Regions from separate parts of the Pseudoalteromonas sp. PSi26 genome, predicted to be linked through region 2. Evidence: predicted binding sites of a transcription regulator. Region 2 holds the regulator's gene; the other holds the start of a gene.
What was found. Region 2 encodes LexA, which represses DNA repair genes until DNA is damaged. Its sites were predicted from a motif close to TACTGTATNNNNATACAGTA; they were not measured.
Positions count from the first base shown of each region.

Region 1: a site for LexA is predicted at 2,564-2,583, ahead of ACFI34_RS06860 (SulA-like leucine-rich domain-containing protein). Genes of this name have one in related genera too.

Region 1 is NZ_JBHNYT010000005.1:56,526-60,452, forward strand. It holds tRNA gene ACFI34_RS06840 (tRNA-Tyr) at 50-134, opposite strand; gene ACFI34_RS06845 (VC2046/SO_2500 family protein) at 247-774, shown strand; gene ACFI34_RS06850 (DUF6172 family protein) at 970-1,272, shown strand; gene ACFI34_RS06855 (YchJ family protein) at 1,587-2,066, opposite strand; gene ACFI34_RS06860 (SulA-like leucine-rich domain-containing protein) at 2,096-2,539, opposite strand; gene ACFI34_RS06865 (tetratricopeptide repeat protein) at 2,828-3,283, opposite strand; gene ACFI34_RS06870 (NCS2 family permease) at 3,403-3,927, shown strand, end outside.
Region 2 is NZ_JBHNYT010000015.1:29,658-33,584, reverse strand. It holds gene ctaD (cytochrome c oxidase subunit I) at 1-80, opposite strand, end outside; gene coxB (cytochrome c oxidase subunit II) at 80-1,222, opposite strand; gene lexA (transcriptional repressor LexA) at 1,639-2,256, opposite strand; gene ACFI34_RS15100 (PaaI family thioesterase) at 2,433-2,876, shown strand; gene ACFI34_RS15095 (hypothetical protein) at 2,878-3,258, opposite strand; gene ACFI34_RS15090 (hypothetical protein) at 3,505-3,927, shown strand, end outside.

The sequences.
Region 1 (3,927 bases), on a different contig from region 2:
ACACTATTTTTGTTACATTTGGCCCCACTTAACTTAGCGGTAAGAAAAGTGGTGGAGGGAGCTGGATTCGAACCAGCGAAGGCTGAGCCGTCAGATTTACAGTCTGATCCCTTTGGCCGCTCGGGAACCCCTCCAATGCAACGGTGCTGATAATAGCAAAATGTGCCTTTAAGTAAAGAAAAAAGCTAAAGAAAATTTAAATAAAGCCGATAAATATTCATTACTCATTCCAATCGGCTAAAGTCTATGCAAATCGATGATTTGTTAATCACAGAGCAGCAATTAAGTACTCGGTTAAACCAAAGTGTACATGCAGACCGCCGTGGTGAATTTTCATTGCTGTTAGCAATGCTTTCACAAGATGCTTTAGATTTTAGTCAATTTCATTTACCTAAAAGTGGAATTGAAGATAACACAACTCAAGAAGCGCAGTTAAGAGAGCAATTAGGAGCAGGACCAAAGCAGCCATTAGCACCCAGTGAATTTAATATGCTAATTGGGCAGTTTAATGCACAGCGTTTGTCTTTGGTTGGTGAAAATAAAGGCATGGCCGATATAAAGTTAAATCAGTGTTTAAACCCTGAGCCCTTTTCAATTAGAGATGATGTAAACCACATACCCCTACCCATTATAGATAATTGTGAACTTGCTGTGCGCAGGCGTTTACAAAAAGACGAAATAGAAATAGATAATCCAAAAATGGATGTCGCAGGCTTTTATGACGTTCTAACAGACGTAAATCAGCGTGAACCATTACATTTGACGATGGCATAATTTATGATTCCATCAAATAGTGTCTAGTTACACTATCCATCACTGATTAAATTTTACGACTGCACCAAATCCCAATTGACTAAAATTTGATTTAATGTAAAAAAAGCATCCAAAAATTAAATGCAATTGCTATAATGGCTACAAATGGTATGACATGAATGCCGTTATCATTAAACCAAGGTAATTAGGAACGTAATGAAGAAAACATTCACGCTAAATCACGAGAAAATCAAATACCCTCGTATGGTTGATGCTGCAAAGCATGAAGTGAAAAAATATTTGAAAAGAGAGCGCAACAAAACTCTACCAGAAGATGCAGATTATTGGGCATTTGACTGTAAGTTTGGTAAAACGGCTGAAGATGCGCAAGTGGTTCATGTAGCTGAAATCAGCAACTGTATTAGCGATATTGAAAAGCAAGAATTGATGTCTTTTTACTTAGAAATATTGGCAAAACCTGCACAGCGCCAACAGCTAGACCTTGATAACGACGAGTAATAAATAGCGTTTGTGCATATCAAATTATTTAAATGGGCCAATGGCCCATTTTTTATGCCTATAGATTACCTTCAGGCTTTTTCTTTTGAGCTAGCTCAACGTATTTAACATCGTTCTAGGTCTTTAACTGTTGAATTGTTATTAATACTATTTTTTTCTTCAATATTAGCCACTTAATTAATAAAGTTAGTACTAAACCTAAATGGTTGTAGAGGGGATTGTTTTTAATATATTTCCGAAGCTACGCATTAAATGTGTGTATTTAATTGACCATTGAGTGAAGTAAACAATGTACTTCACTTAAAAAGAGGGGGTTATGCGCTATGGCATTTCTTGTATTTTTTTGCGCTGCCACAAGGGCAATCATCATTTCTGCCAACTTTTATATCAGCGACCGGGAATATAATACCATCGAGATATCGCCACTGCTGTTGCTCTTTTATAAATTGAGAGCGCTCATGTAACACACAGTATAGGTTTTGATAAAAATAGGTAGCTTTAAATTCAACGACCCCTTTACTTTCATCGCTGTCTGTATCAATAACAGATAAGCTTACAAATCGACAACTGGTGGCAAACTCTTTAATTTCTTTTACAGGGTTTTCTGCTTGTTTTTCACTCGCATAAGTTTGGTATATATATTTAGCATTTTTTTGTGCGTAAGCTGTAAATCGAGAGCGCATTAACTGCTCGGGTGTTTCTGCTTGTTTATCACCTAATAATAGTGGTTCACAGCAGTTTTTGTAATTCTGTTGACTACCACACAGGCAAGCGTTGTTATCTAATGAGTTCATAAAATTAATAAAAAATGTAAAACGTTAGTTTAACAAGCTTGCTTTAAAGAAGGTACATCGATAACGTTAGAATTTTTAGTAAAACAATACAACTTCGTTGTTGTCTTATTTAAATCAAGAGATAAATCAGCTAACAGTTGGTTGTTCAACATGTCTGTCCACGTAATTACTGCTGCAAAATTACCGTTATAAAGCGCGCTGCGTAATACATACTCTAAATTCACTAGGTGTTTTTGCCTAATAACCAATAGTTTACTTGTATCTATTGAACAAGAATCAAGCAAAGCTTTACTAGGAACATGGTCTGGTGCGATTAATAAAGTCCATGCGTTTAAACTATTGTACTGGTGTAACACCTTCAATAGCTCAAATGTTGCCGATATATCATCTTCAATTTGAATCACGTTGACACAATCAGATAGTTCGTCTTGCTGATAGCTTTTTACTGTTCTTACGGTTATAGGCTGTAACATATTATCTCGCTCACTGGGTTTATATACAGTACGTGTATACAGTAGTTTATACAGTGTTATGGCGCAAGTGTTTTTTTGCTATTTTTTTATACAAATTTATAGTCTATTTTTAAGGATTTTAATTTTAAAGTTTATATCATTGATATTAATAGCTTTTATTTTATTTGAAATATTGGTGGGTGAGTGTTTTTTATACAGACTGAAGAGGCTTGCTTACGTTTTTTATAAATTTAAATTATAGCTCTAAACTGTATACAGTACTTTTACGAGCTAAGTTTTGGACTTTTACTAAGGGGCAGGGGGGATTAAATGGGAATATTGTAATTGATGAATTTGTTCATATAAACTGGCTGCATAACATTGTGCATCCTTAAAACGCTTTGTTTCTATATATTTTCTCAAATCTGTAAGCGCAACTGTAGCTGGCTCATGACCCTGGCTACTCGATAAGCTAAGCCAAGCAACTCCATGAAATACACTTTGTGGAACACCTTGGCCTTTTACAAAAAATAAGCCTAAATAAAATTGCCCTCGATGATCACCAGACATTGCCGATAAACGCATCCACTTTGCAGCTAAAGCAGGCTGTTTATTTTTTAAATAATATAGGGCCTTATTCAACGTACTTTGTTGAGAGCTATCATTTTCAGGTGAAGAATTAGTATCGCCTGGTTGTGTAACAAAAGACAAAATATTGTCTAATTGTTGTTCTAAATCATAACCTGTTGGTGTTGTTTTTATCATATGCTGTCATTCGGTATAGTTAACTACTTCAATAGTTTAGTATATCGCAAGGTAAAATGTCCTGAAAAATATACTTTTTATGATAAAATCTCGCTACTTTTTATTGTTGTAAGTTCATTATGTTAGAAGCTTTATTTAAAATTAACGAAAATGGGTCCACGGTTCGTCGAGAATGCATCGCCGGAATGACTACTTTTATCACAATGGTTTACATTGTATTCGTGAACCCTGCGATGTTAGCAGAAGCGGGAATGGATCAAGGTGCTGCTTTTGTTGCTACATGTATTGCTGCTGCAATAGGTTGTTTTATTATGGGGTTATGGGCCAATTACCCATTAGCTTTAGCCCCTGGCATGGGGTTAAACGCCTTTTTTACGTATGGCGTTGTATTAGGTATGGGATACACCTGGGAAGCTGCGTTGGGCGCAGTATTTATGTCGGGTTGTATATTTTTATTATTAAGTTTATTTAAGGTTAGAGAATGGATAATAAATGCCATTCCATTAGTTTTAAAACGGGCTATTGCGACAGGCATTGGCGCGTTTTTAGCCTTAATAGCACTTAAAAATGCAGGTATTATTGTGGCAAGCCCCGCTACATTTGTGCAGTTGGGTGACATAACATCTGCAGGACCGCTACTGGCG
Region 2 (3,927 bases):
AGCCAGCGTTTAAAGCCTTTAGCTGGATGATGAGCATGATGCGCTTCATTGGCGTTTGGTTGTTCTGCTATGCTACTCATTAGTTAGCCTCCGCGTCGGCATCAAGTGCTGCTTGAATCTCACTAGGCTGAATAACATCACCGGTATCGTTACCCCATGCATTGCGCTTGTAAGTAATAACCGCAGCCAATTGTTTTATAGATAACTGCTTGGCAAATGATTGCATTGCCGTACCTGGGCTCCCATGAATAAGTATGTCTATATGACCTTTTATATCGCCAAGTACAATTGGGCTGCCTTTTAGAGCCGGAAATACGCCCGGTAGCCCTAACCCCGTAGGTTGATGACATGCTGCACAACTTGCCATGTATACTTGAGCGCCCAGCTCCATTAGCTCTTCTTTAGGTAATGTTTGATCAAGTAAAGCTGCATCAGCTAAAGCTGCTTGTTGCTTAGCTTGTTTAGCATCGGCAAGCCATACTTTAAAATCAGCCTCAGATTTAGCCTCAACTACAACAGGCATAAACCCGTGGTCTTTACCGCACAGCTCGGCACACTGACCTCGGTAAATACCTTCTTCGTTTATGTTGGTCCATGTTTCGTTAATAAAGCCTGGATTGGCGTCTTTTTTAACGGCAAAGTCTGGTACCCACCAAGAGTGGATAACATCATCTGAGGTCATTAAAAAACGAATTTTTTGATTAATTGGTAGTACGAGGGGTTTGTCTACCTCAAGTAAATAATTTGGGTTTTTATCAGCTAAATTAGTTATTTCATCCTGAGGAGTTGCAAGCATTGAGTAAAACTCTACATCTTCTCCCATGTATTCATAATGCCATTTCCACTGTGAACCTGTAACTTTAATTGTTAAGTCGGCTTTACTGGCATCTTCCATAGCGATTAAGGTTTTTGTAGCAGGCACTGCCATAGCAATTAAAATAACAAATGGAATGGCTGTCCAAAGAATTTCTACTTTGGTGCTTTCGTGGAATTGAGCGGGAACCGCTCCTTTAGATTTGCGATGATGAATGAGTGCCCAAAGCATAATGGCAAACACTATTATCCCAATCACACAACATATAAAAAATATGGTCATGTGTAATTCGTAAACATTTTCACTTATATCTGTAACGCCTTTACGCATATTAAATTGGCTATTTGCCAAGGCTAACTGCGGAAAAGCACACAATATAAGCCACAAGGTACAACTAAGTTTACCCATGTGACGACTCCTTTGATGCTGTTGCTAGTGCAAAGCGAAGAGGCATACGGCTTAAACGCCAATTCGTTATTTTTATTTTTTTATTAATGCCGTTTTATTTATAAAAATTGGCATTCACTGCGCTAGCAACAAATTTATTGTGTGTGCTCAAAACTTAAAAGCGATGAGTATTGCCAGCGTCAGTTCATTAACAATTAGTTAATATTTAACCAGCATGCAAGTTTTTTGTATTAAAAACAAACAATAAATATGTAAAAAGTAGAGCGTTGATTTAGTTTAGCGTAGAAAAAAATGGCTCAAATCGAGAGGTAGTAAGGGCTAAGGATGAAATGAAAGAGTGTGAATAAAAAACAAATAAATTTAAAAAAATAAAAATACGCACCAAAATAGTGCGCTTTTCATAAAATAAGAAAAAACTACATCCAGTCCGCGTTACGAATAACACCCACTGCTAAGCCTTCAATGTTGAATGACTCAGTTTCGAGGTCGACCTTAATTGGTGCAAACTCGTCATTTTCGGCATGAAGTAATACCTGACGACCTGCCTTTTCAATACGTTTTACGGTTACATCGTCATCAACACGGGCAACCACAACTTGACCATTTTCAGCCACTTGTGTTTTATGCACAGCAAGTAAATCGCCATCCATAATGCCTATATCTTTCATACTCATACCATTTACGCGCAGTAGAAAGTCAGCAGCTGGTTTGAACATTAACGGGTCAATTTTACAGTGGCTTTCAACATGCTCTTGCGCCAAAATGGGTGAACCTGCTGCAACTCGGCCAATAAGCGGTAAACCCAATTGCTCCGGTTCCTCTTCTTCAACAAGTTGAATCCCTCGGCTTGCGCCTGGTTTCATTTTAATCACCCCTTTTTTGGCAAGGGCTTTTAAATGTTCTTCAGCGGCATTTGCACTTTTAAACCCTAACGTTTGTGCTATTTCGGCACGTGTAGGCGGCATACCAGTGTCTTTAATAAACACTTTAATTAATTCGAGTATTTGAGCTTGGCGTTTAGTTAATGGGCGCATACAACTGGTTTTCCATACAGTACATTTAACTGTGAGTATATACAGTTAAATAAAAATCGCAAATTTAAATTACCCGTTCAAATAGCCAAATTACTTTCTTACGTGTACATTTTAGGGGCTTTCTAATATAGCCTATAAAAATAGTAACTTGCTTCATTAAATTTAAAGGAATCTATATGAGTATTTGGCATCAACCCATTACATTAGCATTGTGTAAACAATTGGACGAAGGCATTAATGGTCAAGGTACCCTAATGAAAACCATGGGAATCGAAATAACAGAGATAGGCGATGATTACTTAGTCGCAACTATGCCTGCAATCCCTGCACATCATAATCCTATTGGCATGGTTCATGGCGGCGCTAACGTTGTACTGGCAGAAACGGTAGCCAGCTATGCTGCTAATTTTGTTGTCGATTTCACAAAATTTTACTGTGTTGGGCAAGAAATAAGTGCAAGCCATTTAAAGGCTTCTCGTAATGGTACATTAACGGCAACAGCACGCGCATTTCATATTGGAAAACGTAGTTCAGTTTGGGAAATAAAAATCACAAACAGCCGTAACGAACTGTGCTGCGTATCAAAAATGACCGCAGCAGTTGTTGAGCGAAAAGCGTAGGTTACTTCTCGAGAGGGTAAATTGTTATTTCCATACCCGCGCCAATAGCAGATATACGAAGTAGTGTATCTGCATGTAAAGCTTGATTAAAACACTTTGGCGATGTGCCTGACTCAAACCCTATATCAAACGTTCTACGTGAGCAGCTTAACCATTGCTTTAATGCATTGCGTGAACACGATTCAATAAGCTCACATATATGGTTTATTGCTTTGTCTGGTGATTTTACATCGCCAGCTACCTCAATACGTGCTAATTGACGGTATTCGTCTTTGTCATAATGTAAAATCGTTGCGACTTTTTTTAGATCGGCCACCAGAACACTAATATCTTGTTTTGACTCAAGCTCTAGATCTACATTTAAAAATTGAATTTCCGACATTGTCTCGTATTTATCCTCTAATGGTTACCATGCAAACTTTAACGCAGTTTTACCTTTATACCAAATCAACACCCTATAAATAGACGTTTTATATGGCAATACTCTTATTTTAGAGTGCTATTGCTGCTTACAATTGGCGCTATTGTGCTGAAACGCTATTTTAATGTATTAGTGCGACATTTTGTCGCACCCACCTTGCTCAACCATCGCGTAAAATGTCTTTTAAAAATAATATGATAAACACACATGAAAAAAATTTTTAAACCAGCACGTAAACTTCATAAATGGTTGGGCTATTTATTAGGAATACAAATACTAGCTTGGTTGCTTGGCGGTTTGGTTATGAGCGCCATCCCGCTTGAAAAAGTACATGGTAAACACCTAGCAACACGCACGCTAGCCAACCCTTTTAAAAGCCATGATTACGTCGCATCAATTGATGATATCGCAACCAAAGTAACCAATCCGATCAAAATAACCTTCACACATTTCTTATCCACCCCACTTATAACTGTAACCAGTAAAGACAACCAACAAAGCTTTAATGGCATTACTGGGCAACCATTTAAAGCGCCGAATAAACAGCAAATAATTGCTAATGCGCACGCACATTTACTTATTGATGCTCAACCCGAAAGTACCGCATTATTAGCTGTAGGACCACGAGAA